DNA from 2 places in the Lacticaseibacillus sp. YLM2-1 genome. Region 1 is predicted to be linked to the other one. Evidence: a T-box and tRNA genes for the amino acid it is inferred to sense, from the RefSeq annotation. Region 1 holds a T-box; the other holds one or more tRNA genes.
What was found. A T-box is a leader RNA that pairs with one kind of tRNA and senses whether it is charged. The one in region 1 lies ahead of AC07KQ_RS06330 (valine--tRNA ligase), so its partner is inferred to be a tRNA-Val.
Positions count from the first base shown of each region.

Region 1 (14,194 bases):
AGTAAAAGCACCAATAGCCATGCCCAAACTGCAGAAATATCACGATGCGAACGAAAGACCGTGATGATCGCTGTCAGTGCGTTGATGATGTAAAGAAACCCAAGGACCAACCAGATCCACATAACATTTCCTCCCCGTAACTGCCAGCAAATTTTGAGTCTACAAGTGGTTTCATTGGCGAAGGTTACTTAAGTATCATAACCTAATTAGCCCAGCTATGCCTGTAAAAAATACATTTCCGTACTCACCCAAGTGGTCCCGAAGTTCCCTTTTTAGGTGCCTCTTGACGAAAAAAGGTCATGCCCTGACAATTGCCAGCGGCACAACCTCATTTTTTTCGCAAATACGCTGATTACTCCTCGACTTTGCCAAACCATTTTTTCTGCAACTTTGCTACGGTGCCGTCAGCTTTAAGTGCTTTCAAACCGGCATTAATCTTGCTGCGTAAGACATTGTCTGACTTGCGCATGCCAACCGCAAAGTTTTCAGGTGGAAAGTCGTCGCTGGCAATGCGATAGCTGGACGGGTCCGGTTTGTGGGCAATGTAATAGCGAGCGTAGACTTCATCCATTAAAATTCCTTGAATGCGTCCTGCATCGAGATCAATGAAAGCATCGTTAAAGGTGTCATACAGAATTGGTGTTTTGTTTGCAATGAAATTCTTCAGCAATTTTGGCTGGGCATCGAGATCAAAGGCGCCACTTGACCCAGTTTGGACACCCAAGGTTTTCCCAGCCATATCTTTGATCGTTTTGATATTACTTTTGGTCTTGGTGACTAAAATTTGGTGATTAATCAAATAATTATCAGAGAAAGCCACCTTCTCTTTTCGTTCCGGTGTCACCGAATAACCATTCCAGATCAAATCAATTGTTTGATTTTTCAGTTCAGTTTCCTTCATTGACCAATCAATCGTTTGAAAATCGACATTAATCCCATAGCGTTTGAATACCGCTTTTGCCAGATCAATGTCATAGCCAGCCAGTTGACCGTTCTTTTGACGGAATCCCATTGGAACAAAGGTGTCATCCAAACCGATGACGACTTTTTTGGTTCGTTCGATCCGTGGCCAGGAATTGCCGACGGTTTCGCGCGCACATCCGCTAATGACGGTGCCTAGCAATGTGACGAGTAACATGAGTGCCAGTACGATTCGGCGTTTCATTGACCGTCACCGCCTTTGCCAACGTGATAAGTCGTGTCAGCCACGCTTTCGGCAAAGTCCATGTCATGCGTGACGACAACCTGCGTCATGCCAGAAGCTTTGAATTGGTTAACCAAGGCAGCCACATTTTCCCGCAAAAGTGGATCAAGCGCACTGGTGGGTTCATCGTAAAGCAAGATCTGCGGATTCAGTGCCAACGCCCGAGCAATAGCTACCCGCTGCTTTTGACCGCCTGACAATGAATACGGATAGGCATTTTCCTGAGCGACTAATTCAAGCCGATCTAGCAACTTCTTGGCCGTTTCATCAGCTTTCTTCTGATCAACGCCTTGCAAGGTTGGTGCAAGCGTGATGTTGCGCATAACGGATAAGTTCGGAAAAAGTTCGAAATTTTGGAATACAACGCCAATGACGCCTTCTTTGCGTAATGCTTGCGCTGTCGTTGGCTGACCGTTCCAGATCATCGTCCCGGAATCTGCAGTTTCTAGTCCACTAATGATTCGCAACAATGTTGTCTTCCCAGCACCGCTTGGTCCAACAATGGCTAACGTTTTGCCATCTTCAATCGTCACATTGATATCCACCAGGACTGGCTGGCCATTAAATGATTTATTAATTTGTTTGAGTTCTAACATAGGTTGCCCCTCCTAGCGATAATATGAAAATGCACTTTCGATCCGTTTTTGTAAAAATGTCAGGATCAGTGTCAACAACAGATAAATGATCCCCACAAGTACCAGTGGCACCAAGGTAACATCACGAGCACTGGCGATATTACCTGCTCGCAGCAAGTCGCCCAAGCCAATGACGTACACTAGGCTGGAATCCTTCACCAAGTTGATGACTTCATTACCAATTGACGGTAAAACAATTTTGACCACTTGAGGAATCACAACGTACCGCAGCGCCTGCCAACGCGTCATGTTCAAGACGGTGCTGGCTTCGAATTGGCCTTCATCAATTGCCCCGAAGCCGCCACGGAAAATTTCGGCAAAATAGGCGGCATAATTTAAAATGAAGGCGACCAGTGCGGCGGAGAATCGATCAAATACCAATCCAATAATCGGGAGTCCGTAAAAGATAAACATTAACTGCAGCAGTAATGGCGTGCCGCGGAAAACCCACACATAACCTTCAAGCAGCCCTTTCCCTGCTTTACCCAGTATCGATTTTGGCTTTGGAATCAACCCAACCGATAGAATCAAGCCTAACGGAATGGACCCAATCAGTGTGATAGCAAAAATACCCAACGTCATTTTCACACCAGATAATAATGCCGGTAAAATCTGAAAAATATAGCTCATGGTGTTTCCTCCTCTAAATGCGTTCACTGGTGCAAAACCCCTGCTGATAAGGACCTTGGTCGCTTACGCTCCGGTTTCTAATCGCAACAGTTCACGCCCTTTTCGTATTCAAGCCTAATAATATTCGTTTCAGCGCTGTGTCAGTGTGACTGATGGCGTTCGCATAGCTGGGACTGTTCGCGCCAACTCGTCAAAAAAGCGCCCCCTTGCATGCTGCTGCAAGAGGACGCTTTTGCGTGGTACCACCTCAGTTTGCTGATTGTTCACACAATCAGCCTCACGTGGTTGAAAAATCATGTCCAAGAAAGATGTCCGGTAAACAAAAAGCCGTCCTCCTACAGCAAATTGCTGTAAGAGGACGGCTTTTACCGCGGTTCCACCTCAGATTTGTTAACTGCTCACACAGCTAACCTCATGTAGTTATCTCAACCACGGCGATAACGAGCCCAACCGAGACGACCTACTTCGTTCAATCGTCCACTCGTGGATGTGTGATCAATGGATGTCTATCCGGTTCCCATCATCCCGGACTCGCTTCAAGACACGACCATTCATCGATTCCACTCAACGCTTTAATGAATTGTCACTAAATTACACCGAATCTTAATCAATGTCAACTAGTTTCTGAAAAGTTTCACCGATTTGCTGTCACGCCAGCACGTATTTCAGTCGTGACGATGGAACAGTTTTGACCAAAAGCCCTGCTTTTTTATCCGAATATCCATCAATGGAACGCTGTCGCCTAACAGCCGGCGAGCAATGTTACGATAACCCTTGCTGGCAAGATCGTCTGGATTCATCACAATCGCCTCACCCTTATTCGAGCTTGCGATCACACCATCATCGTCCACGATAATCCCGAGCAAATCGAGTCCCAGATGACTCGTAATTTCATCAATATCCATGGAGCGCCCATCGGCTAACATATTTTGGCGAATGCGATTAATGACCAAACGCGGTTTTATTGGCATTTCACGTTGTTCAAGCAAACCAACAACACGATCTGCATCACTGACGGCAGAAATTTCTGGTGTCGTCACCACAATCGCACCATCAGCAGCTCCAGTTGCATTTCTAAACCCTTGTTCAATACCGGCTGGTGAATCAAGAATGATAAAGTCAAAATCAGGCCGTAATTGCTCAACAATTTCAACAACCTGTTCTGGCTCCAAAGCATCTTTTTCCGCGTTTTGCGCAGCCGGCAGTAAGTACAACAAGTCATCAAACCGTTTGTCCTTGATCAAAGCCTGATGTAGTTTAGCGCGACCGGTTGCCACATCGACAATGTCATAGATGATTCGGTTTGACAAACCCATCACGACGTCCAGATTTCGCAAACCAATATCAAGGTCCAACAAAACGACCCTTTTCCCTTGCAGAGCCAAAGCTGTCCCGATATTAGCAGACGATGTCGTTTTGCCGACGCCGCCTTTTCCTGATGTGACAACTAACGCAGTACCCATCTACATTGCCTCCATTTGCTTGAATAATCGCGGTCGAATGCTGGCCAGATCCGCTAATCCCGCATGTGTCATCGTATGTAACTCATTCAGATAAGCCACTGGTCGGTCAGGATCGTAATGATCTGCCACAATCTCCACGACATCAGCAATTCGAATCTGCCCCGCACCTTTCAAATCACCGACAACAACGGCACGAGCATCTCCTTGACTGCCGGCTTGAACCACGCCGCCAACCTGACCCATCACAAAGATATTACCAGAAGCAGACAAGGTAGCACCAGAATGAAGGTCGCCGAGAAAAAGCACGTCGCCCATCAAATCGATGGTTTGACCAGAACGAATAACGCCACCGATGCGATGGGTTGTTTTGGCTGCAATCATTTCGTTAACAACCGTTTTGTCGATCACCGCACTGACAACCCCATTAATTGAAAAACGCGGAAAATCAGCAAAAATCTTTTGAATATCGGCTAATTGCTCCTCGGTCAGCAAACGGTTTCCGGTTTCAAGTCGGTAACTGACATCACCAGTTGGCGTTTCTTCGTAAAGTTTGCCTAGTAATGTTTTCAGTGTGCGCATGATCTGCTCAAAATCTGCTGTATCTTGAAGCTGCAGCGCCAGACCATCGTTACGACCTTTTAAGACGACACTGTCCACATCATCACCCCAACTATTCTTCAGCTAAATTGTCTAACAAACGGTGCAACGGCCCATATACAATGACAAACAACGCCAAGTTGACTGTCAGACCAGGGCCGAGGTGGTTTGCAATAAGCATCACGACATTTCCAGTACCGAAACCGATAAACCGATTCATGATGTAGTTCGCAATGCCATACAGTAATAACCCAATAATATAAACCATACCGACAAACACCGGTGTTCGCGGAATATACGGCCGAATCTGTCGAATGGTATAAATGACTAATGGAAAGAGCAGTGCATTGACCCCTAAAATGCCAGTATAAAACGTATCAAACAAGAGTCCAATGAGCGCAGCAATCCAAGTAATATACTTTTCCTCAGGGACAAATAACGTGATCATGATGAGTCCAAGTAATGTCAGCTGCGGCGTGCCCATAAAATTTGGGCGCATGATCCATTGGGCTAATACCGATGCCAGACTGCCATCAATCAACATCAGCAACAACAACAGGAGAACAACCCACCAATGACCAGTAAAGTGTTTTTCATTCAGCATCTTAGTCACCTGCAATCGTGCGCGAAATGACGGTCACCACAGTAACATCATTCAGACTGGCGGCAGGCGTTAGGTAAACACTGTTGGCCAAACCATAGTCATCTTTTTTGACGCTGGCAACTTTCCCGATGAGTAAGCCTTTCGGGGTCATACCGCCTAACCCGCTGGTGACAACATCGTCGCCTTTTTTAATATCAGTATCAGTATTCAGCTCACCCAAAATGAGATCACCGGACTTCTCGTCGTAACCAGTAATGATCCCGTTCACTTCTTTATCGCCTTTAGTTTCAACAGCGGCGGCGATGCGATCACTAGACTTGTTAGCCGTCGACAACATCTCAACCTTGGCGTTCGTCCGATTGACTTCAACAACTCGACCAATCAGTCCCGAACCGGCCATAACCGGCATACCTTTCTTGACGCCAGCAGCGCTGCCTTGATTAATCACAACCATGTTGCGCCAGTCACTTGGTGTCCGTAAAATCACCGCGGCACTAATTTGAGAATAATCGGTCAAGGTGCCGTTTAACTTCAACTGAGTTTTCAGCTGCTTGTTTTCCCGCTTAAGTGTCTGCACCTGAACCTTCGTCTGAGCTAAATTATCCAGCTGACTTTTTAGCCGTTGATTCTCCTGAAAGGTATCCAAAAGGTTGTTGATGTCATCCAAGCCATTCCGAGCAAAATCCCCAGGAATGGCAACCAAGCGACCGCCAATGCCCACGACATCGTTGGCAATCCGTTGAATAAATGGCGGGGTGTTACGATTATTACTCGCATACATCGACCCTGCGATCAAACCAAGACTGACCAGCAACGCGATCATGAGGGCGATCAATTTTTTATTGGAAAAGAATTTCTGCATTGGTTCCTCCGTCATACTCGCGAAAAAAGGCCAGGATCAAATCATCCCAGCCTCTTGCCACACACGAACCATCTTCATTTATGGGCTGTTAACGCTTCTTTAGGACATCAATATTCTTCAATGACTCGCCAGTACCGATGGCAACACAATCCAATGGATCTTGGGCAATGAAGACCGGTACCTTGGTTTCATCCGAAATGACATCCGGCAAGTGCTTCAATAAGGCACCGCCACCTGTTAAAACAATCCCATGATCAATGACATCGGCAGCAATTTCTGGAGAAGTTTCTTCAAGCGTCTCTTTAATTGCTGTAATGATATCAAGAACATTTTCATGAATGGCACTGGCAATGTCAGTCGCTGAAATTTCGATTGTCTTCGGTAAACCACTCAACAAATCACGACCGCGAACCGTCATGCCGTCAATATCTTTTGCTTTTTCAACAGATGCTGAGCCAATCTGAATCTTCATGGCTTCAGCTGTTCGCTCACCGATTAACAGGTTGAAATTCTGCCGTAAGTGATTGATGATCGCTTCATCAAACTTGTCACCGGCCACTCGAATAGAACGACTGGACACGATACCGCCAAGTGAGATGGTCGCCACGTCAGTCGTGCCGCCGCCAATATCAACAACCATGCTGCCGGTAGGATCCATAACTGGCAAGCCAGCACCGATCGCAGCAGCATAAGGTTCCTCAATGACGAATGCATCGCGTGCACCAGCAACTTTAGCCGCATCAATCACGGCGCGTTTTTCAACTTCGGTCACACCGCTAGGCACACAAATCATGACCTGCGGATGGCTACCGTTGCCGAGCGCCTTTTGCATGAAGTATTTCAACATGGCTGCCGTTGTATCGTAGTCAGCGATGACCCCATCTTTCATTGGGCGGATCGCCACGATATTGGTCGGGGTACGACCGATCATGTCGCGAGCTTCTTCACCAACCGCAATGACTTCTTCCGTTTGGGTATTCTTCGCGACAACGGAAGGTTCGTTTAAAACGATGCCTTTACCGTCAACGTAAACCAAGGTATTTGCAGTGCCAAGATCGATCCCGATATTTTTTGATCCAAATCCAAACAAGACGTTCTCCCCTTATGCTGACTCATTTCGTATAACTCCATGCATTATAGCATATTTATTTCTGTGACAAAATGTGAAACTACCCGATTTTCATGCCAGATGGGCAATTTGAGAAAAGCTTACAACTTTGTTCCCCTGCCTAATTGAACTCCGGATCATCGCGCGCGAATGAATAATAGCGTTCCCCACCAACAATGAGATGGTCAATCAAATGCATGCCAAGCAACGCGGCGGCCAACTGAAACCGAGTCGTGGTGTCCCGATCCGCCTGACTTGGCGAGGGATCACCACTGGGATGATTGTGTACCATAATCAGGTTTGTGGCGCTCAACTTTAACGCTTCTCTAAAAACAATACGCGGATCTGCCATAGCTGAATCTACTGTACCAATTGCAGCAATCTGTTCAGTAATAATCTGATTCTTAACATCTAAAAATAAAATCAACATGGATTCCTGATTCACACCAGCAAACCGAGAAATCATCGTTTTGCCTAACTGTTCGCTATTTTTGATTTGCCCGTAGCGAACCGTCTGCCGTTGCATAGCCCGCCGCCCCAACTCCACCCCAGCTAAAATACTAGCTCGTTTGGCAGCGCCCAGTCCCCGAATATGCTCAAGCAAGCCTTGATCCCCTTCTGCCAAGCCCTGAAGTTTCGGATAAGTCGCCAAAACTTCACTCACGATCTGCTTAACCGGATAATGTTGATTCCCTGCTCGCACCACCAGCTGCAAAAGCTCAGCATCCGTCAAAGCCTGCGGACCATGTGCTAATAACCGTTCACGTGGCAATTCTGCTGCATCTGCCATGAAAATTCCCCCTGTTGGCATTTTCTCACTTCACCGATCAGTTATCGGTGTCATTAGAAAATTACGCAAACGCAGGCTGATTTTTCAACCAAGCTGGTAATTCGCTGATTGATGACAGAATCGCGGTCGCTTTTGAATCGGGTTTTTGCGCAATACCAGGAATCATGACCACTGGCAGGCCAGCTCCAACAGCCGCTTCAACACCAACATGGGTATCTTCAACGACAACAGCTGGCACATTTCCCAGCTTGACTTTCATTGCTTCGTACATCTCAGGATCAGGCTTATGCGCCTGTACATCGCTGCCAGTCAAAATCGGGTGAAACTGCCGCTGCCAGCCGGTTGCTGCCAAGACAACATCCACATAATGCCGCGGACTACTCGTCGCCAGCGCCAATGGATAACCTGCCGTTGTCAATGCCGCTAAAGTTGGCTGTACATTTGGCAAAACAAAATCTGCGCCGCCTTGAATTTGATCAAGAACATCCGCCGTCGAAAACTTTTGAAACCAAGCAGCATGTTCGGCGCCAATCATGTCGGCAATCACTTTGGCCTCGCTGGGGCCGGCTGCACCCACTAACGGCCGAAAATCAGCCTCAGTGCGATGCAATCCCAGTTGAGCGGCAGCTTTGACATTGCTTTTGAGATAAAGTGCCTCGGTGTTCACCAAGGTGCCATCAAGATCAAAAATAATGGTAGTCGTCATGGTCTCCTCCTTAAAGTCGCTCGTGACACAAAAAAACTGCTCACGCGCTGTTCTAATTGAGCTGGTCTCGGCTCTTCTGAAACGCGTTCGCCAGCCCAAAAACCTGCGTGTAAGGACCCTGAACGCAATGGCCAAAGCCCTGCCATCACGTTCAGGTCCGCTTACACTCCGGTTTCTACCCGGGTTGGCTCACGCTCTTAAAGTTTGTCGAACATCAGCGGCCAGATAAAGCGAGCCGGTTAAGATGATTGGCTGATCCGGATCGTCAGCAAGGCTCGCGGCCATTGCTTCTTGCCAGGAATCCTTTAATTGGCCTTCATGCAAGGCTGCATACCCAGCCTCAGGCAAAGCCCGGGCATTGCCTGGTACCGGTACGAGATACACGGTATGAAATGCCTTCGTTAGTGCATCGGCCATGGTGTGATAATCCTTGTCAGCCAAAATGCCAGCAATCACTGTCACCGGTTGCTTAAAGAGCTGGTGCAATGCGGCAATTAATCCCTTGATGCCGTCCGGATTATGGGCGCCGTCAATCACAATCAGTGGTTCGTCACTTAACTTCTCTAATCGCGCCGGCCATCGACTGGCCGCTAGCCCTTTGCGAATCTCCTGCGACTTCAACGGCCAATTCGTTGCAGAGGCATAGACTTTTGCCGTCTGAATCGCAATTGCCATATTTCGCTGTTGGTAATCACCAACCAGCGGTATATCTATGTCTGTCAGCTCACCATCCTTGTCGGCATAAGTCAGTCGCTGACCCCAGCCATGCAAGCGCGCTTTAGGAACGGAAAAGTCGCGGTCAAATCGCAACCACATGCTAGCTGTTGCTGCAACCTTTGCCGCCACAACAGCATCAGCATCTGGTACCAAATTGCCAGTCACAACCGGGACGTGCGGTTTAATGATGCCAGCTTTATGCGTTGCAATCGCAGTAATCGTATCGCCAAGCAGTTTTTGATGGTCTAAAGCTACCTCAGTCAGCACACTTACAACCGGCGTGATCACATTGGTGGAATCCGTGTCGCCACCAATCCCCACCTCAATCACTGCCAAATCCACCTGTTTTTGATCAAAATACCAAAAGGCCAGAGCCGTGATAAATTCAAATTCCGTGACCCCGAAATCTGGTGTCGCTTGCCGCAGCTGGGTTAAGGCCTGTTGTCCGACAGCGACCGCTTTAACAAGCTCAGCATCAGGAATGGGCTGATGATCAATCATCATGCGCTCATTAAACCGCATAATGAACGGTGATGTATACAAACCGACGCTCAAACCGCTTGCTTCAAGGATATGGGCAATGGCATTGGCGGCTGAGCCTTTACCATTTGTCCCAGTGACATGAATATAATGGCCTCGTTTTTGCGGGTCACCCAAGGCATGCAACAAGGTGAGAATGCGCTGATGATCGCCAGTTTTGGCCAAGCGCGGAAACGAATGAATATACGCGACACTTTCGGTGTAGTCCATGGTCAACTTCTTTCCTCAGGGCATGAACGCGCCCGGTTTCTATGCCAGCGTGCAAGTGCTAGCTTCATAAGTTTCATGATACCAGAAATTCTGGAGAAGTTATGATGTTTACCCAGTGATTTTTGAATGATAACTAGACGTAACCTTGTGCCAAAAGCGTTTAATCGTCAGCCGTCTATAGGCAAACAAAAAGGACTGGCCATGTTACCATGGTCAGTCCCCTTTTCAATCAATCTATTAACAAAAAGCAAACCAACGTCAATCTGATCGTTACCTTAAAGCGAAACTTGATTAAGCCTGCTGCAACTGTGCCAACCGCTGCTGTGTGCTGTTCAGCTGATCGGCAAAATTGCTGCGCTTGGTCCGTTGTTCTTCAACAACTGCCTCAGGTGCCTTGGCGAGGAAGCCTTGATTGTTCAGCTTTTTATCGATGCGATCGATTTCTTGCTGAAGCTTCTTAGCGTCCTTTGTCAACTTAGCGCGCTCTTCATCAAGATCCACCAGTTCATTTAACGGTACGAAGATTGTTGCTCCCGTGATCACGGTGCTGCCAGCCATTTTGGGCTCGGCAACATCGGTTCCTACTGTGAAAGCTTTGCTGTTAACAAACCGATCAATAAAGTCAAAATTGTCCTCAAAAATTGGCTTCAAAGCCGGGTCAGTTAATTTGACAATAATGTCAACCTTCGTCTTGAGTGGCGCACCTGCATCCTTACGAATGCTACGGACGCCACGAATCAAAGCGATGATTGAATCCATGGCATCAACAGCGGCCGAATTTTCAAAAGCATCATTAGCAACTGGATAACTGGCTGTTACAATTGACTGTCCTGCGTGTGGCAAAGCAAGCCATAACTTTTCAGTCACAAACGGCATGACTGGGTGCAATAGGCGCAGAATCTGGTCAAGCGCATAAGCAAGGTTAACTCGCTTAGCTGCCTTCGCTTTTTCGTCATCGCCATAAAGCACTTCTTTACTCATTTCAACATACCAGTCAGCAAAAACGTTCCAAGTAAAGTTATAAAGAGTCCGACCCATTTCGCCGAATTCGAAGCGTTCAGATAGATCAGTGACCTGCTTAATCGTTTCGTTCAATTGGGCAAATAACCACTTATCAGATAAATCGAAGGTGCTTGGATCTGGTTGTTGCGGCTTCTCCAAGTCCCCGAGATTCATCATCACGAATCGGGAGATGTTCCAGATTTTGTTAATGAAGTTCCAAGCGGCTTCAACTTGTTTGTAACTAAAGCGAGTATCCTGACCAGGCTTATTCCCTGTAATCAAGAACCAGCGCAAAGCATCGGCCCCGTATTTTTCGATCACATCCATCGGGTCAATCCCATTGCCCAAGGATTTACTCATCTTGCGGCCTTGTTCGTCTCGCATCAGGCCATGGATCAAGGTGTACTTGAACGGACGCTCGCCAGTGAAATGCAGCCCTTGGAAAATCATTCGAGCCACCCAGAATGGAATAATATCGTAGCCGGTAACCAATGTGTCCGTTGGATAGTAGCGTTTGTAATCCGGTGAATCGGTATCCGGCCAGCCCATCGTTGAAAATGGCCACAAAGCACTTGAGAACCAAGTATCCAAAACATCTGGATCTTGCTGCCAATTTTCAATGTCTTTTGGTGCTTCCATGCCCACATAGGTCTCGCCAGTCTGCTTGTTGTACCAAGCCGGAATTTGATGACCCCACCAAAGTTGCCGAGAAATAACCCAATCGTGAATATTTTCCATCCATTGCAAATAGGTGTGCTCAAACCGATCTGGCACGAAGGTCACTTTTTTATCAGCTTCCTGTTGTGCTTTGATGGCAGCGTCCGCTAACGGCTTCATTTTCACAAACCATTGAGTTGACAGCCGAGCTTCGACCTGAACACCGGTGCGTTCACTATGACCAACACTATGCACAATTGGCTCAACTTTCAGTAACAGACCTTCCTTATCCAGATCCGCCACCATGGCCTTCCGAGCTTCAAAACGATCCATGCCATTGTACTTGCCAGCATTTTCGTTCATCGTGCCATCTTCATTCATCGTGTTGATCCGCTTTAAGTCATGGCGATTTCCTACCTGAAAGTCATTAGGGTCATGTGCAGGCGTGATTTTAACCGCCCCTGTCCCAAATGCTGGATCAACATACGCATCCTCGATGATTGGAATCTTGCGATTAGCCAGCGGCAAAATCAGCTCCTTGCCAACTAAGTCCTGATAGCGTTTGTCACCAGGATGGACAGCAACGGCGGTATCGCCCATCATCGTTTCGGGACGGGTTGTGGCGATCTCAATATAACCGCTCCCGTCTGCGAATGGATATTTCACATGGTAGAAGGCGCCTTTATCATCTTCATGAATGACTTCGATATCCGACAACGCCGTACGGGCCTGCGGATCCCAGTTGACGATATATTCGCCCCGATAAATCAGGCCTTGCTTATACAACTCAACGAAGACCTTACGAACAGCCTCGTTAAGTCCCTTATCCAAGGTGAAACGCTCGCGGCTGTAATCAAGTGACAACCCCATCTTCGCCCACTGACTGTGAATCGTCTTGGCAAATTCGTCTTTCCATTCCCAAACTTTTTGAACAAATTTATCGCGCCCTAGGTCATAGCGGCTGATGCCCTCTTTACGCAACTTAGCTTCAACTTTGGCTTGGGTCGCGATTCCAGCATGATCCATTCCGGGCAGCCACAACGTATCAAAACCTTGCATCCGCTTTTCACGAATCACAATATCCTGCAGCGTTGTGTCCCAGGCATGGCCCATGTGCAACTTACCCGTCACATTTGGCGGCGGGATGACAATCGAGTATGGCTTGGCTTTTTGATCACCGCTCGGTTTGAAAACATCCTCATCTAGCCATTCTTGATACCGGCCAGCTTCAACGGCCTTATGATCGTACTTAGGTGCTAATGCTTGCTCTTTCATTGGCTCCACCTCACAATTTTTTTCTGTTCCTGCAGTAACGCGGCCCGCAAGCTGACTTACGAGAATAAAAAAAACCGCCCTAATTAAAAAAATTAGGACGAGTCAGCTCGCGGTACCACCTAAATTGGGAAACAATCCCCCACTTGGTTCAGGATAACGGCTGTCACCGGCCGCTCCCTACTCACTTCAGGACGGCAGCTCACAAGCTACAACCATAGCCTTTTTCAAGGTTTGCACCAACCACCTTGTCGCTGGAAAAAAAGACCATGACCCTCTTGATCATTGCATTAGCTGAATTATAACCCGTTGATTTTGACGGGTCAATCGCTAGCGCTATCCTTTTCGGAAACATAGCCTGCTACGGCTCAGTTGTGCTACCCTTGCGACACTCGTTTAACCTGCTTTTGATGATCGACAAACAATAAGGCTTGCAGTTCACTGGTGAGATCAATGTAGCGAATCGTGGTTGTCGGTTTGGCAGGAACCGGTTTGGGAGCAAAGGTCAAAATGGCAGTGACGTTTTGCGCTTCTAATTGGCGCACCACTGCAGCTTGGGCCGAGCTTGGGACGCAGACAATAGCGGTGTGCATACTCGGACGCAATTTTTCAGCTAAAGCGGCCAAATCATAAATCGGCACGCCGGCAATCGTTGTCCCGATTAATTGCGGATCGGTGTCAAAGCCCATCGTGATAGAAAGATCAGGGTTGCGGCGAAAATTATTCGTCAGCAAGGCACGGCCCAAATTACCACAACCCACCAACGCCATCTGTTCTTCTGAGTGGACTTCAAGCAACTCGCCAAAAACCTGTGCAAGCAAGTCAACCGAATAGCCATAGCCACTTCGGCCTAAATCGCCAAAATTAGAAAAATCACGTCGAATCGTTGCTGGAGCAATGTGCACCAATTTACTTAATCGATCAGACCGCACCCGTTTCTCGCCGGTCTGCTGCAAGTCTTTAACCGTTCGATAATACACGGGAATCCGTTTAATTGTTGCCTGTGATAACGCCTGCTTGCTGACTACCACTTTGAACACCTCCGCACGCTTTTGTTACTCTTTTCACATATTAGCTTACCAGAATTCGGCTTGCTTGGCTATCTTTTTTCAAAAGTAATGACTGGCATGAATCGTTACGATTGTACTGATGTTATCATATTATCTGTCAGCGACCGGGCAGTTTGGTCTGTGCTTC
Region 1 covers NZ_CM152617.1:1,287,611-1,301,804, reverse strand. The annotation lists gene cls (cardiolipin synthase) at 1-122, opposite strand, end outside; gene AC07KQ_RS06385 (amino acid ABC transporter substrate-binding protein) at 353-1,165, opposite strand; gene AC07KQ_RS06380 (amino acid ABC transporter ATP-binding protein) at 1,162-1,800, opposite strand; gene AC07KQ_RS06375 (amino acid ABC transporter permease) at 1,813-2,469, opposite strand; gene minD (septum site-determining protein MinD) at 3,135-3,932, opposite strand; gene AC07KQ_RS06365 (septum site-determining protein MinC) at 3,933-4,589, opposite strand; gene mreD (rod shape-determining protein MreD) at 4,603-5,133, opposite strand; gene mreC (rod shape-determining protein MreC) at 5,135-5,995, opposite strand; gene AC07KQ_RS06350 (rod shape-determining protein) at 6,084-7,085, opposite strand; gene radC (RadC family protein) at 7,225-7,893, opposite strand; gene AC07KQ_RS06340 (HAD family hydrolase) at 7,955-8,599, opposite strand; gene AC07KQ_RS06335 (bifunctional folylpolyglutamate synthase/dihydrofolate synthase) at 8,789-10,066, opposite strand; gene AC07KQ_RS06330 (valine--tRNA ligase) at 10,358-13,000, opposite strand; T-box leader at 13,091-13,292, opposite strand; gene AC07KQ_RS06325 (redox-sensing transcriptional repressor Rex) at 13,375-14,028, opposite strand.

Region 2 (14,194 bases), 420 kb from region 1:
TTTATGCTAAGTGGAAAAGGATGTGGCGTTGCACAGACAACTAGGATGTTGGCTCAGAAGCAGCCACCATTTAAAGAGTGCGTAATAGCTCACTAGTCGAGTGGCACTGCGCCGAAAATATACCGGGGCTAAGCATAATACCGAAACTGTGGGTGCACCCGTAAGGGTGCGCGGTAGGAGAGCGTTCTAAGGGCGTTGAAGGTCGATCGTGAGGACGGCTGGAGCGCTTAGAAGTGAGAATGCCGGCATGAGTAGCGAAAGATCAGTGAGAATCTGATCCACCGTATGACTAAGGTTTCCTGGGGAAGGCTCGTCCTCCCAGGGTTAGTCGGGATCTAAGGCGAGGCCGAGAGGCGTAGTCGATGACAAGCAGGTTGAGATTCCTGCACTAGTTTATTTTGTTTAAGCGATGGAGGGACGCAGGAGGCTAAGGAAAGCGCACGGCTGGAAATGTGCGCCCAAGCAGCAAGTCTGACAGCGAGTGAAATGCTTGCAGTCTTAAGGACAAGCTGTGATGGGGAGCGAAATTATAGTAGCGAAGTTCCTGATGTCACACTGCCAAGAAAAGCTTCTAGTGAGAAATAAACTACCCGTACCGCAAACCGACACAGGTAGTCGAGGAGAGTATCCTCAGGTGAGCGAGCGAACTCTCGTTAAGGAACTCGGCAAAATGACCCCGTAACTTCGGAAGAAGGGGTGCTGACCGCAAGGTCAGCCGCAGTGAATAGGCCCAAACAACTGTTTATCAAAAACACAGGTCTCTGCTAAATCGTAAGATGATGTATAGGGGCTGACGCCTGCCCGGTGCTGGAAGGTTAAGAGGATGAGTTAGCGCAAGCGAAGCCCAGAATTGAAGCCCCAGTAAACGGCGGCCGTAACTATAACGGTCCTAAGGTAGCGAAATTCCTTGTCGGGTAAGTTCCGACCCGCACGAAAGGCGTAATGATTTGGGCACTGTCTCAACGAGAGACTCGGTGAAATTATAGTACCCGTGAAGATGCGGGTTACCCGCGACAGGACGGAAAGACCCCATGGAGCTTTACTGTAGCTTGATATTGAGTGTTTGTACCGCTTGTACAGGATAGGTAGGAGCCGTAGAGATCGGAACGCTAGTTTCGATGGAGGCGTTGGTGGGATACTACCCTAGCTGTATGAACACTCTAACCCGCGCCACTAATCGTGGCGGGAGACAGTGTCAGGTAGGCAGTTTGACTGGGGCGGTCGCCTCCTAAAATGTAACGGAGGCGCCCAAAGGTTCCCTCAGAATGGTTGGAAATCATTCGCAGAGTGTAAAGGTATAAGGGAGCTTGACTGCGAGACTGACAAGTCGAGCAGGGACGAAAGTCGGGCTTAGTGATCCGGTGGTTCCGTATGGAAGGGCCATCGCTCAACGGATAAAAGCTACCCTGGGGATAACAGGCTTATCTCCCCCAAGAGTCCACATCGACGGGGAGGTTTGGCACCTCGATGTCGGCTCATCGCATCCTGGGGCTGTAGTCGGTCCCAAGGGTTGGGCTGTTCGCCCATTAAAGCGGTACGCGAGCTGGGTTCAGAACGTCGTGAGACAGTTCGGTCCCTATCCGTCGCGGGCGCAGGAAATTTGAGAGGAGCTGTCCTTAGTACGAGAGGACCGGGATGGACGTTCCGCTGGTGTACCAGTTGTGCCGCCAGGCGCATCGCTGGGTAGCTATGAACGGCAGGGATAAACGCTGAAAGCATCTAAGTGTGAAGCCCCCCTCGAGATGAGATTTCCCATTCCTATATGGAAGTAAGACCCCTGAGAGATGATCAGGTAGATAGGCTGGAAGTGGAAGTGCAGCGATGCATGGAGCGGACCAGTACTAATCGGTCGAGGACTTAACCAAGTAAGCGTGCAAGCAGGCGCAGGTTTCTGCGACTGCGAACACATTTCGATGACAAGTACGTTAAGTTCAAGGCAGCAATTAAACAATGATAGCCAGTTTTGAGAGCGCAAAGTTCTCATAAGTGTGGTGGCGATAGCAAGAAGGATACACCTGTTCCCATGCCGAACACAGAAGTTAAGCTTCTTCACGCCGAGAGTAGTTGGTGGGAAACTGCCTGCGAGGGTAGGAAGCTGCCACGCTTACATATGGAGGATTAGCTCAGTTGGGAGAGCGTCTGCCTTACAAGCAGAGGGTCACAGGTTCGAGCCCTGTATCCTCCATTGAGCCGTTAGCTCAGTTGGTAGAGCAACTGACTTTTAATCAGTGGGTCGACAGTTCGAGCCTGTCACGGCTCAGAGAATTATTGGTTTTAAATGGCGGCTCAAGTCGATTTTTCGCCGACTTAGCTCAGTTGGTAGAGCATCTGTCTTGTAAACAGGGGGTCGAAGGTTCGAATCCTTTAGTCGGCATGGTACCAATAATTTGATAGCACCATGTTTCATGCGGAAGTAGTTCAGTGGTAGAACATCACCTTGCCATGGTGGGGGTCGCGGGTTCGAATCCCGTCTTCCGCTTTCCAAGCACAGTGCCGAGGGTGTGCTTGGTCAAACCTATCCTCGGCATTATCATGATTTGCACCCATAGCGCAATTGGATAGAGTGTCTGACTACGAATCAGAAGGTTGTAGGTTCGACTCCTACTGGGTGCATTATCGGGAAATAGCTCAGCTTGGTAGAGCACCTGGTTTGGGACCAGGGGGTCGCAGGTTCGAATCCTGTTTTCCCGATTGGACATTTTTGTCCCTTAGTTTTTCGCGGTGTAGCTCAGCTGGCTAGAGCGTCCGGTTCATACCCGGGAGGTCGAGGGTTCGATCCCCCCCGCCGCGATTGAGCTTGGACCTTTAGCTCAGTTGGTTAGAGCAGACGGCTCATAACCGTCCGGTCGTAGGTTCGAGCCCTACAAGGTCCATCTTTACAGGGTGGTCGCTGTTCGGTATAATCGATATGTTATTGTTATCGCGGGATGGAGCAGTTCGGTAGCTCGTCGGGCTCATAACCCGAAGGTCGCAGGTTCAAATCCTGCTCCCGCAATTTATATGGTTCCATGGTCTAGTTGGTTAGGACGCCTGCCTGTCACGCAGGAGATCACGGGTTCGAGTCCCGTTGGGACCGTTTGCGGCTCGGTAGCTCAGTCGGTAGAGCAATGCATTGAAGCTGCATGTGTCGGCAGTTCGATTCTGTCCCGCGCCATATTCATAATCATTTTTATGCGGGTGTAGTTTAGTGGTAAAACCACAGCCTTCCAAGCTGTTGTCGCGAGTTCGATTCTCGTCACCCGCTGCGGTTATGATCATGGGCCTATAGCTCAGTTGGTTAGAGCGCACGCTTGATAAGCGTGAGGTCGGTGGTTCAAGTCCACCTAGGCCCATTGTTCCATTTATAGTTTCATATACACATGGAGAAGTACTCAAGTGGCTGAAGAGGCGCCCCTGCTAAGGGTGTAGACCGGGAAACTGGTGCGAGGGTTCAAATCCCTCCTTCTCCGTTGTGGCCCGTTGGTCAAGTGGTTAAGACACCGCCCTTTCACGGCGGTAACATGGGTTCAAATCCCGTACGGGTCATGTTTAGATGGAGAATTACCCAAGTCTGGCTGAAGGGAACGGTCTTGAAAACCGTCAGGTGGGCGTAAGTCCACGCGAGGGTTCGAATCCCTCATTCTCCTTTATAATTATCGCGGGATGGAGCAGTTCGGTAGCTCGTCGGGCTCATAACCCGAAGGTCGCAGGTTCAAATCCTGCTCCCGCAATTTATATGGTTCCATGGTCTAGTTGGTTAGGACGCCTGCCTGTCACGCAGGAGATCACGGGTTCGAGTCCCGTTGGAACCGTCTCTCTCAATTGAGAGAAAAATACAATAGTTTAGTTCCAAATGGCTCGGTAGCTCAGTCGGTAGAGCAATGCATTGAAGCTGCATGTGTCGGCGGTTCGATTCCGTCCCGCGCCATTATGGAGGAGTAGCGAAGAGGCTAAACGCGGCGGACTGTAAATCCGCTCCTTCGGGTTCATAGGTTCGAATCCTATCTCCTCCATTTTATAGGGATATAGTTTAATGGTAGAACTACGGTCTCCAAAACCGTCAGTGTGGGTTCAACTCCTACTATCCCTGCTTTTATAATGGCGGTATTGGTGAAGCGGTTAACACACCGGTTTGTGGCACCGGCATACGTGGGTTCGATCCCCACATACCGCCCTTTTTACTGGGGTATAGCCAAGTGGTAAGGCAACGGACTTTGACTCCGTCATGCGCTGGTTCGAATCCAGCTACCCCAATTTCTCCAACTGCCATAGGGGAAAGGCACTTAATTGAAATATGGCGGTGTAGCCAAGCGGTAAGGCATGGGTCTGCAAAACCTTGATCGTCGGTTCGATTCCGATCACCGCCTTATCTTGCGGCAATCGCCAAGAGAGTGTATTATCATTTAATATTATGCCGGTGTGGCGGAATTGGCAGACGCGCGGGATTCAAAATCCCGTTCCAGCGATGGAGTATCGGTTCGACCCCGATCACCGGTATCACAAACCTTCCTAGGAAGGTTTTTTTTTTGCCTTGAAAATCTGTGCCACAAACAAAGATGTTCCCAATACATTTTTGATCACACCCGATTTAAAAAAGTGTACAGTTTGGCACAAATCATGGGGCCGCTGTTTTTGCATGAAAATTGTATGATTTCTGACACACGAAAAAAAGACCCAGCGCTTCTTCATCCTACGTAAAAGTAAGATGCTCCTGAGTCTTTTTTCGTTATCTGATACTGTCCTTTTTGACGATTGCTGCCAGTTGACTTGCTATTCTTCGCGAGAGAACTTCAATATCTTGATCCGAGACCGTTCCAATGCGCGACGATGACGCTGCAGCAAAGGATCTTCAGAACTGTCTGTCTGACTGATGACAGCTGCCTCGAAGGCCTCATATTCCAAAGGTGACAACCGTGCCAGAAACTGTGCAAACTCGATTCGCATAAGTAGACCATCTTCATACGATCTGAGAGCCAGACGTTCTTGAAGAGATTCAAGTGCGCTGTCTTCAACTGGGATTGCGGTCGCGTCGATGCGGCGTTTATGCGCAAAGTGTTTCCGCAAGACTGAACGTAGGTGTGACTGCAATACCATTCGATAGTAGGGACCAAATTGGGATCCGCTAGAGCCATCATATCGAGTAATTGCTTTGAGCATCGCAATCCTGGCCTCTTGTAACCAGTCTTCATGTGAAAAATCCCTGAGATGGTACGGTCTTAACACCGTTAGGACTAGCGGTCGATATTGCTTAAACAATTGGCTGAATGCAGTTGAGTTTGTGATTGCTTCATTGATTAATGTTAACTCTGTGGCTTTCATATCTCCTCCTCCCCCGACTTACTAGCTTTTTCATTCTACAATAAAGCGTTTCCAATTGAATAGCGAACAATCGTTCATGAATATTTTTTAGGGGAACAGAATGCTTACAACCAAAGGCATATGTTGGGGCAATATTGACAACATTATTTTAGTATTTTTTTCACGATTTTTTTAAGAGTCACGACATCTTTAAAGGAATAGAAAGGGGGCAGTAGAATGACCTATTGTTAATTGGTGATTCGGTGGTCGGAGAGCGTGTTATTACAAGCATGATTTGAAAATTGGTATGACAAAAAATGATGATATTTTAATGGCGTGAAGGCAGCTTTAGATATCTTAGAACGGCAATTTTAAAAAAATAATGTTGGCGCCTTCATATGCGATACCATCGGGAAAATAGCGAATTTATAAAGAATAATCAATTTTACATTGATCATGACATGCGTTATATTAAACGAGTTACTTTTTTAGGGAGGTATTCGATAATTTCTTCAAATAAAGAAAATAATAAAATTGGTCTATTTCAGTTAGTTATGCTGGCTTTGGGTTCCTTGATTGGTTCAGGCTGGCTCTTTGGTTCTTGGGAAGCAGCAGCAGTAGCTGGTCCGGCGGCGATTCTGTCTTGGGTGATTGGCGGCTTGATTATTGGCATCATTGCTTATAATTACATTGAGCTTGGGACCATGTTTCCTGAATCAGGCGGAATGAGCAAATATGCTCAGTACTCGCACGGTTCTTTAGTTGGCTTTATCGCTTCTTGGGCCAACTGGATCTCGCTAGTGACGTTGCTGCCGATTGAAGCAGTGGCTGCCGTGCAATATATGGCATCATGGCCGTGGCAGTGGGCTAGCTTTACGCACGGTTTTTTGGCTGATGGGCGTATCACATCGCAGGGGTTGCTGGTGGTGTTTGCTTTCATCATTATTTTTACGTTACTTAACTATTGGTCAGTCTCATTACTGACACGATTCACGAGCTTCATCTCGATCTTCAAAATTGGGGTGCCTTTGCTGACGATCACGCTGTTGGCACTTTCAAGCTTCCATCCCGGCAATTATGGGCATTCTTTAGCAACCTTCATGCCTTATGGGAGCGCACCTATCTTTGCGGCCACTTCAGTTTCTGGGATTATTTTTTCCTTTAACGCGTTTCAAACCGTCATCAACATGGGAAGCGATGTTAAGAAACCGCAAAAAAATATTGGGCGCGGAATTGCAATTTCGTTACTGATTAGTGCGGTCATTTACATTTTATTGCAAAGCGTTTTTATCACGACAATTTCGCCGAAGCTGTTAGCAGCACATGGTTGGCAAGGGTTGAATCTCAACTCCCCATTTGCTGACTTGGCGATTCTGCTGGGTATTCACTGGTTATCAGTTTTGTTATATATGGATGCCTTTGTTTCCCCGTTTGGGACTGGCGTTTCATTTGTTGCTTCATCTGGGCGGGCGTTGCAGGCGATGGTCAGCAACAACCATATTCCCAAATTTCTTGGGAAACTTGATGAAAAGTATGGTACACCACGAGTGGCGATGGTGGTGAATGCGTTGCTTAGCATGGTTATGGTTTCGATTTTTCCATCTTGGGGTACGTTAGCTAGCGTCATCTCCACGGCAACGTTGATTGCTTACCTGACAGGTCCTATTACGGTCATCTCCTTGCGTGACATGGCCCCGGATTTTAAGCGGCCAGTGAAGTCGAGTCTCTTGCGGGTGATGGCACCATTGTCATTTGTGCTAACCTCATTAGCGGCTTACTGGGCAAAATGGCCGACAACGGTTGAAGTGATCGGCGTTATTTTCTTGGGTATTCCTTTCTATTTGTTCTATGAATGGCGATCAGGCTGGGCAAGCACGCTTAAGCAATTGAAGGCGGCAGCTTGGATGCTGGTATATTTGCTATTCCTGTCACTCATCTCACTTATTGGCAGCAGTGAGTTTAATGGTTTGAATTGGATTCACTATCCTTTAGATTTTGTTGTCATTATCATTGGTGCTTTGGGCTTTTATGCTTGGGGAATTAATAGTCACATTTTCTCTAAATATTTCCGACGCGCTGCAAGAGTGAATGACAAAGTTAAAATGCCGCGGCAGTAGCAACTTTTATTAGAAAAAACACGTCTCTGGTCAGAAACATGATCATCGACGTGTTTTTTGGTATGATGGAAGACATTCTGATTCTTGGCCATTGCCGCAGATGCTTTGAGCCGCCGGTGGTGAAGGCTCGTTTGATAAAATGCTAGATGGCATAACTTACGACTTTTGCCTGATGATGGTGTGATGGCGACAAGGTAAGATAATTTTAAAGGTTTGAGGGAAAATTGCATTTAGCTATGCCTATCTTTATACTTATACTAAACAAATGACGTCTGGAGGGGATTAGGTGAATATCGGGATTTTTACAGATAGCTACTTTCCACAAGTCAGTGGCGTCGCGACGTCCATCAAGACCTTGAAGGACGATCTGGAGCGTAAGGGCCATCAGGTTTATATTTTTACAACGACTGATCCGCATGTGCCGGACGACGCCGTTGAACCTAATTTATTCCGATTTACCAGTGTACCGTTTGTCTCATTCACGGATCGGCGAATTGCGGTTCGTGGGCTTTTTCATGCTTACGCAGTGGCGAAGGAATTGAACTTGGACATTGTTCATACACAAACTGAATTTTCGATGGGGTATATCGGCAAATTTGTCGCCAAGCAGTTGAAAATTCCGACAATCCATACTTATCACACTATGTATGAGGATTATCTGCATTATGTCCTGAATGGTCATTTGCTGAAGCCTTATCATGTGAAGCAGTTTACGCGGGCGTTTCTTTATCATGTCAGTGGCGTTGTTGCGCCTTCTGAACGCGTTTATGATACGCTGCGGCGATATGGCGTCAAAACTGAGATCAAAATCATTCCAACTGGGGTTGATTTGACTCAGTTTGCCCAGCAAAAAGATCCGTATTTACGTGACAAGCTCGGGTTGGCGCATGTCCCGGTTTTGGTCTCACTCAGTCGGGTCGCGTATGAAAAGCGAATTGATAAGGTGATCAGTGCCATGCCTAAAATTCTGGAACAGGTGCCCCAAGCGGTGCTGTTAATTGTTGGCGATGGGCCTGCGCGTGAAGACTTAGAGGCGCAAGTCGCTGAGCTGGGTCTCAAGGAGCATGTCCGATTCACCGGTGAAATTGACCATGATGATGTTGGTGACTATTACCGGGTTGGCGATGTGTTTGTATCGGCAAGTGACTCCGAGTCACAGGGGTTAACTTATATCGAAGCGATGGCGGCGGATCGGAAAGTGGTTGCCTTGACAGGGGATTATACGGATCAACTTTTGGATGATCCGGCGTTAGGGACAACATTTTCAACTGAGACTGAAATGGTGCATCAGGTCGTGAATTACTTGAAACATCCAAATGCTTACGATGATGCTAAGCCGCGTCAAGAAAAGTTAGCGGCAATTTCTGCAGATCGATTTGGCGATCGGGTTTTGGATTTCTATCAAGACATTTTGTCACACTATTCGCCTAATGAGGCCGATGAAGCTGCACCATGGACCGATGAAGATTCCAGTAAACGGACCATGAAAGGTTAAATATGATTGTTATTAATATGTTTTCCTCTGCCAATAAGGTTGCAGGACAAGGAGTTGGCGCAGTCTACACAGAACTGATGGGCTTGCTGAAACACGATTTTTCAAATGAATTTGAAGTTAACGTCAATCGTTATACGCGTAGTGACATCAGCCATTATCATACGATTGATCCTAAATTTTATTTATCTACTTTCTCCAAAAAACGGGGTCGCAAGATTGGCTTTGTTCACTTTGTGCCGAGTACACTGGATGCGAGTCTGAAGTTGCCGCGAGTGGCGCGGTGGACGCTTGATAAGTATACGTTGGCTTTTTATAAGCGAATGGATCAGTTAGTGGTGGTGAACCCGAATTTTATTCCTAAGTTAGAAGCTTATGGGATCAGTCGCGACAAAGTGACTTATATTCCTAATTTCGTATCGCAACGAACGTTTCATCCAGTATCCACTGAAAAGCGGCAGGCTTTGCGACATGCCAATGGCTTTAAACCTGATGATTTTGTCATTTTTGGCGCGGGTCAGGTGCAGGATCGTAAGGGTGTCAGCGATTTTATCAAATTAGCAAAACAAAATCCGGAATTTCGTTTTGTTTGGGCAGGTGGGTTCTCTTTTGGCCGCATTACTGAAGGCTACGACCATTTGAAGAAGGCCGTAGCAGAAGCCCCGGCAAACTTGGATTTCACTGGGATTATGCCACGAGAGACAATGATTGACTATTACAATATGGCCGATGTTTTCTTATTGCCTTCTTATGAAGAGCTGTTCCCAATGTCCGTCCTTGAGGCTTTTGCAACGGGAACGCCAGTGATGGTGCGGGATCTTGAGCTGTATCACCAAATCATCACACCTTATGCCATCACGGCTGTTGATGTTGACGATATGCAGTCTCGATTGCGGGCACTTGCGGATGATCATGATCTTTTGGCAACTTATGCAACTAAGAGTCGACAAGCTGCTGAAGTTTACGATGAAAGCCGACTTGAAAAAGTCTGGCACGATTTCTATCTTCATCAAGCTGCACTGGGGAAGCACTAGCCGAGGAGTTATATGACACGGAAGAACAAACTGGCTGTCTTAATCATGATTTTGATTGGCGCCGGTATTTTTATTTATGAAGCTCGTGATCTGAACGGCGCACAATTAATCCACGAACTATTGACGCTTGATCTCAAGTGGCTGCTGGTGGCTTTTTTGCTCATGTTTGGGTCGTGGATCATTGAAACTTTTGTGGTTCAGATCTTTATTCGAAGTGAAGCTGATGATTTAGACTTTAAAACCGCTTTGCGTGTGCCGTTGGTTGAACAATTGTTTAATGCAATTACGCCGATGGCTTCTGGTGGTCAGCCAGCCCAATTATTTGCTTTGATGCAAAGTGGCGTTGAAGCTGGCCGGGCAAGTTCCGTGTTGTTGATGAAGTTTGTCGTGTATCAATTCATGGTCCTGATTAACTTTGTCCTGACACTATTCATCGGGTTTGATCAGGTGTCCAAGCATTTTGGGGCGCTTGCTTTGTTCATCGTTTTTGGTTTTGTGATTCATGTGGTTGTCATCGTAGGCTTGCTCATGGTGATGTATTACTATAAGTTCACAAAAAAATTAGTGAATTTGGTGATGATACCGATTGGCTGGTTTGTCAAACCTGAGAAAAAACTTGCCATGCAAAGTAACCTTGATCATAAAATTGACACCTTTTACGCAGAGAGTTTGCACTTGAAACGCGAAAAGAAGCGGGTCATCAAGGCTTGCTTGTTGACACTTGTGCAATTGCTGCTTTACTATGCAGTGCCGTACTTTGTGCTCCTGTCGCTTGGCGTAAGTCATGTTAGTATCGTTGAGGTCATCGTGTTGCACGTGATGATTGTGATGATTGTCAGCCTGTTTCCGATTCCAGGTGGTGCTGGCGGTGCCGAGTATAGCTTTAAGACCTTGTTTGCGACTTATGTTGCGTCGCCTTCAAAATTGATTCTAGGGATGTTGTTATGGCGGTTCTTGACCTATTACCTAGGGATGATCTGCGGCATCATTGCCATGGCATTCCCGCCAAAAAGCAAACGTACGTGAGCGACTGAGAAAAATCAAAGCTCAGGGAGGGCGTAATGTCGTCAGCAAGCGAAGAACTGAACCAGTATTGGCCTGCCTTTAGACAAAGCAAACGTTATGCGCCATTGTTAGGGATCGGAGACGCCGAGATTAAGCATATCTTGACCGGCATCGTTGAATTGGTGATGGCTCAAAATCAGCATCACATTAAGGCGTGGCAAATCAACGAAATTGCTGCTGCCCTGAGACCTGCTTTGGAGACTAGCTGGGCCACCCCAAAACAGGAGCAGCGAATTTTGGCACGATATGCTTCGTGGGTGAATATTTTTTTAACATGGCTGGCAGAAGCCGGTAAGGTCGCATTTACATCGGCAGACGTTGCTGCTGTGATGGCGATACTTTATCCGTAAGCTACATGTCGATAAATAAAAAGCGCTTGGTAATCAGACCAATTTTGATCTGATAACCAAGCGCTTTTATCTATTGTCTTCAAAACTAGGCGGCTTTATGCGCAGCTATGAATGCTTGCAAACGTTTGACTGCCTCCTTGAGGTCAGCCATGGAAGCCGCATAGCTGATGCGAATATAACCTTCGCCACCAGGGCCAAACGCAGTACCTGAGATCAGCGCAAGTTTCTGCTCTGTGGCAAGCGATTGCGTGAATTGTCGCGAATCAAGCCCCAGTTCGATCGGGATTTTGGCAAAAAGATAGAAGGCGCCATCCGGCCGAGCAACGTCGAAGCCCATGTCCAAAAGCGCCTGATAGACAAAATCGCGGCGTTTAGCATAGGCGGCTTTCATCACCTGTGCATCATCTTGTCCGTTCGTCAAAGCTTCGATGCCAGCGCGTTGTGCAATGGTGGTTGCCGCGGTGACGAGATACTGGTGCACTTTTTTCGCCTCTGCGATCAAAACTCGCGGACCCATCAAAAAACCGATTCGCCAGCCGGTCATGGCATGTGATTTTGACAGACCATTCACGACAAAAGTTCGGTCGTAAGCATAACTGCCCATGGAAACATGTGAGTCACCATAAGTTAGTTCGGAATAGATCTCATCGCAAATAATATAAAGATCATGTTCAGCAGCAGTTGCGGCAATCGCTTTAACCTCAGACGCACGATAAGTGACGCCAGTCGGATTGCTTGGATAGTTTAAAATGATGCCTTTTATTTTGGCATCAGGATGAGCAGCAATCGTTGCTTCGATCAGCGCTGGGGTCAAGACAAAGTTGGTTTTGCTAGTGTCCATATAGATCGGTGTCACATGATTCAACGTAAGCAAAGGGATGTACCCCGGATAAATCGGTGACGGCACCAGCATGGCATCACCTGGATCGCTGATGGTTGTAATGGCAGTTGCCAAAGCCTCGGTAGCGCCCACGGTGACAAGGATTTCATCTTCAGCAGCGTAATCAGTAGCATATTTTGTTTTGAAAAAGTGTTGCGCAGCTTCCCGCAGTTCTGGATCACCCACCATTCCGGTATAATGAGAATAATTTTCCTGAATAGCTTCAATGCCAGCCTGTTTAACGTGCTCAGGCGTATTGAAATCGGGTTCACCTAACGTTAACTTCAAAATACCGGGAATCTTGCTGACGCTTTCGTCAAATTGCCGGATTTCACTAACGTCGATATCGGTTAATTGTTTATTTAATGGTTGCAACTTCATGGGCGATCTCCTTAGTATGTAGGTTGCAAATAGCATAGTCCATTTTCCCTCATAGTTGCAATGCAATAAAACTGCAATTCAAAGAGAGATTTCTCCCACAGAGGCCGTGGTTTATGCTAAGCTATTTCTTGAAATAGGAAAAATAAACAGCGCGTGATCCCGCCCAGATGAGATTCGATGTGTCAGTGCCAATGATTGGCATGTTGGCTCGCAAGGTGGTGATCGCGTTTATAGGAGGCCATTTTATGAAACAATCACAGCTCGTGGCCATCATCAAGCGCCTAGAAGCCATGCAGGCAGGCGATGGCGAGACCCAGTCGCGCCGCTTCGAAAAAAATGGTGATGAAAAGGGCCTCGTGACATACGATCCCAAGACCGAAACTTATGAACTTGAAGAATTAGGCACTCACCAAACCTTTCAGTTTGATAATATCGATCTTGCGGCCATGGAAATCTATGATTTGATGGATTTTGATGAAGACGATGGCACAAGTGACAGCACCAGCGATCAAGCACCAGCTTGATCAACGACAAAAGCGAACTGACAAGGTTCGCTTTTTGTGTAGCACATGATCAGAAGCGCTTGGAAATGGTATTCAGTAGCCGTCAAAACCTGATCCGAATTTAAAGGCTTCTTTAAAATCACCATGGATTGGCCCAAATAGGTCCAGAAAGTTTGTCTTTTTCAAAACAAGCGGTTATCCTAGCGAATGTGCTATACTTTTGACATTAAACAATGACTTGGAGGCTCCACATGAACCAGCTTGGCAGTAAACTCAGGGGATTTTTTAATACCCGGCTCGGGTTTTTTGTGCTTGCCATCGTCCTTTTTTGGGCGAAGACATACTGGGCATATCAATCAAAATTCAATCTGGGCGTCACCGGTAGCTTTCAACATCTGATCTTGGCGATCAACCCGATTCCAACCACACTGTTCCTTTTTGGCATCGCACTATACATGTCAGGGCGTAAATCGTACATTACGATGCTGATTATTGATGCACTTACATCGGTGTGGCTTTTTGCCAATGTCCTTTACTATCGAGAATTTTCGGACTTTCTGACATTTGCATTGATCAAAGGGTCAGGCGCCGTGTCCAATAACCTCAATAAAGGCATCATGGGTATTGTGCAACCAACAGATTTTATTGTTTTCGCTGACGTCCTCATTTTGATTCTGTTGCTTGTTTTTAAAGTCATCCGGATGGACATTCGACCGATTAAGAAACGCTTTGCGCTCGGGGTTTCGGTTTTAGCTGTCGCGATGTTCGCAGCTAATCTCAGTATGGCTTATAGTGACCGTTCAGGCTTACTGACGCGTACCTTTGACAATAACTATATTGTTAAGTATTTAGGGCTTAATGCCTATACTGTTGTTGATGGGGTCAAAACAGCACAAAACAGTGCCACGAAAGCAAACGCTGATTCAAGCGATGTGAAATCTGTTTTGAATTATCTTAATAAGAACAGAGTCACACCTAATGCGCAATATACTGGTGTTGCCAAAGGAAAGAACGTTTTTGTGATCCATTTGGAAAGCCTTCAGCAGTTTATGATTGACTTCAAATGGGATGGGCAGGAAGTGACACCTAATCTAA
Region 2 covers NZ_CM152617.1:864,510-878,703, forward strand. The annotation lists rRNA gene AC07KQ_RS04110 (23S ribosomal RNA) at 1-1,865, shown strand, start outside; rRNA gene rrf (5S ribosomal RNA) at 1,988-2,104, shown strand; tRNA gene AC07KQ_RS04120 (tRNA-Val) at 2,113-2,185, shown strand; tRNA gene AC07KQ_RS04125 (tRNA-Lys) at 2,188-2,260, shown strand; tRNA gene AC07KQ_RS04130 (tRNA-Thr) at 2,302-2,374, shown strand; tRNA gene AC07KQ_RS04135 (tRNA-Gly) at 2,408-2,479, shown strand; tRNA gene AC07KQ_RS04140 (tRNA-Arg) at 2,540-2,613, shown strand; tRNA gene AC07KQ_RS04145 (tRNA-Pro) at 2,618-2,691, shown strand; tRNA gene AC07KQ_RS04150 (tRNA-Met) at 2,718-2,791, shown strand; tRNA gene AC07KQ_RS04155 (tRNA-Ile) at 2,800-2,873, shown strand; tRNA gene AC07KQ_RS04160 (tRNA-Met) at 2,922-2,995, shown strand; tRNA gene AC07KQ_RS04165 (tRNA-Asp) at 3,003-3,076, shown strand; tRNA gene AC07KQ_RS04170 (tRNA-Phe) at 3,082-3,154, shown strand; tRNA gene AC07KQ_RS04175 (tRNA-Gly) at 3,174-3,244, shown strand; tRNA gene AC07KQ_RS04180 (tRNA-Ile) at 3,259-3,332, shown strand; tRNA gene AC07KQ_RS04185 (tRNA-Ser) at 3,362-3,449, shown strand; tRNA gene AC07KQ_RS04190 (tRNA-Glu) at 3,454-3,525, shown strand; tRNA gene AC07KQ_RS04195 (tRNA-Ser) at 3,535-3,626, shown strand; tRNA gene AC07KQ_RS04200 (tRNA-Met) at 3,637-3,710, shown strand; tRNA gene AC07KQ_RS04205 (tRNA-Asp) at 3,718-3,791, shown strand; tRNA gene AC07KQ_RS04210 (tRNA-Phe) at 3,835-3,907, shown strand; tRNA gene AC07KQ_RS04215 (tRNA-Tyr) at 3,912-3,992, shown strand; tRNA gene AC07KQ_RS04220 (tRNA-Trp) at 3,999-4,069, shown strand; tRNA gene AC07KQ_RS04225 (tRNA-His) at 4,081-4,153, shown strand; tRNA gene AC07KQ_RS04230 (tRNA-Gln) at 4,162-4,233, shown strand; tRNA gene AC07KQ_RS04235 (tRNA-Cys) at 4,276-4,346, shown strand; tRNA gene AC07KQ_RS04240 (tRNA-Leu) at 4,393-4,476, shown strand; gene AC07KQ_RS04245 (sigma-70 family RNA polymerase sigma factor) at 4,750-5,298, opposite strand; gene AC07KQ_RS04250 (APC family permease) at 5,832-7,394, shown strand; gene AC07KQ_RS04255 (glycosyltransferase family 4 protein) at 7,681-8,889, shown strand; gene AC07KQ_RS04260 (glycosyltransferase family 4 protein) at 8,892-9,920, shown strand; gene AC07KQ_RS04265 (lysylphosphatidylglycerol synthase transmembrane domain-containing protein) at 9,933-10,946, shown strand; gene AC07KQ_RS04270 (hypothetical protein) at 10,982-11,335, shown strand; gene AC07KQ_RS04275 (pyridoxal phosphate-dependent aminotransferase) at 11,421-12,596, opposite strand; gene AC07KQ_RS04280 (YkuJ family protein) at 12,842-13,120, shown strand; gene AC07KQ_RS04285 (LTA synthase family protein) at 13,351-14,194, shown strand, end outside.
Region 2: it has a tRNA-Val gene. The T-box ahead of AC07KQ_RS06330 (valine--tRNA ligase) is inferred to sense a tRNA for this amino acid. The anticodon was not compared.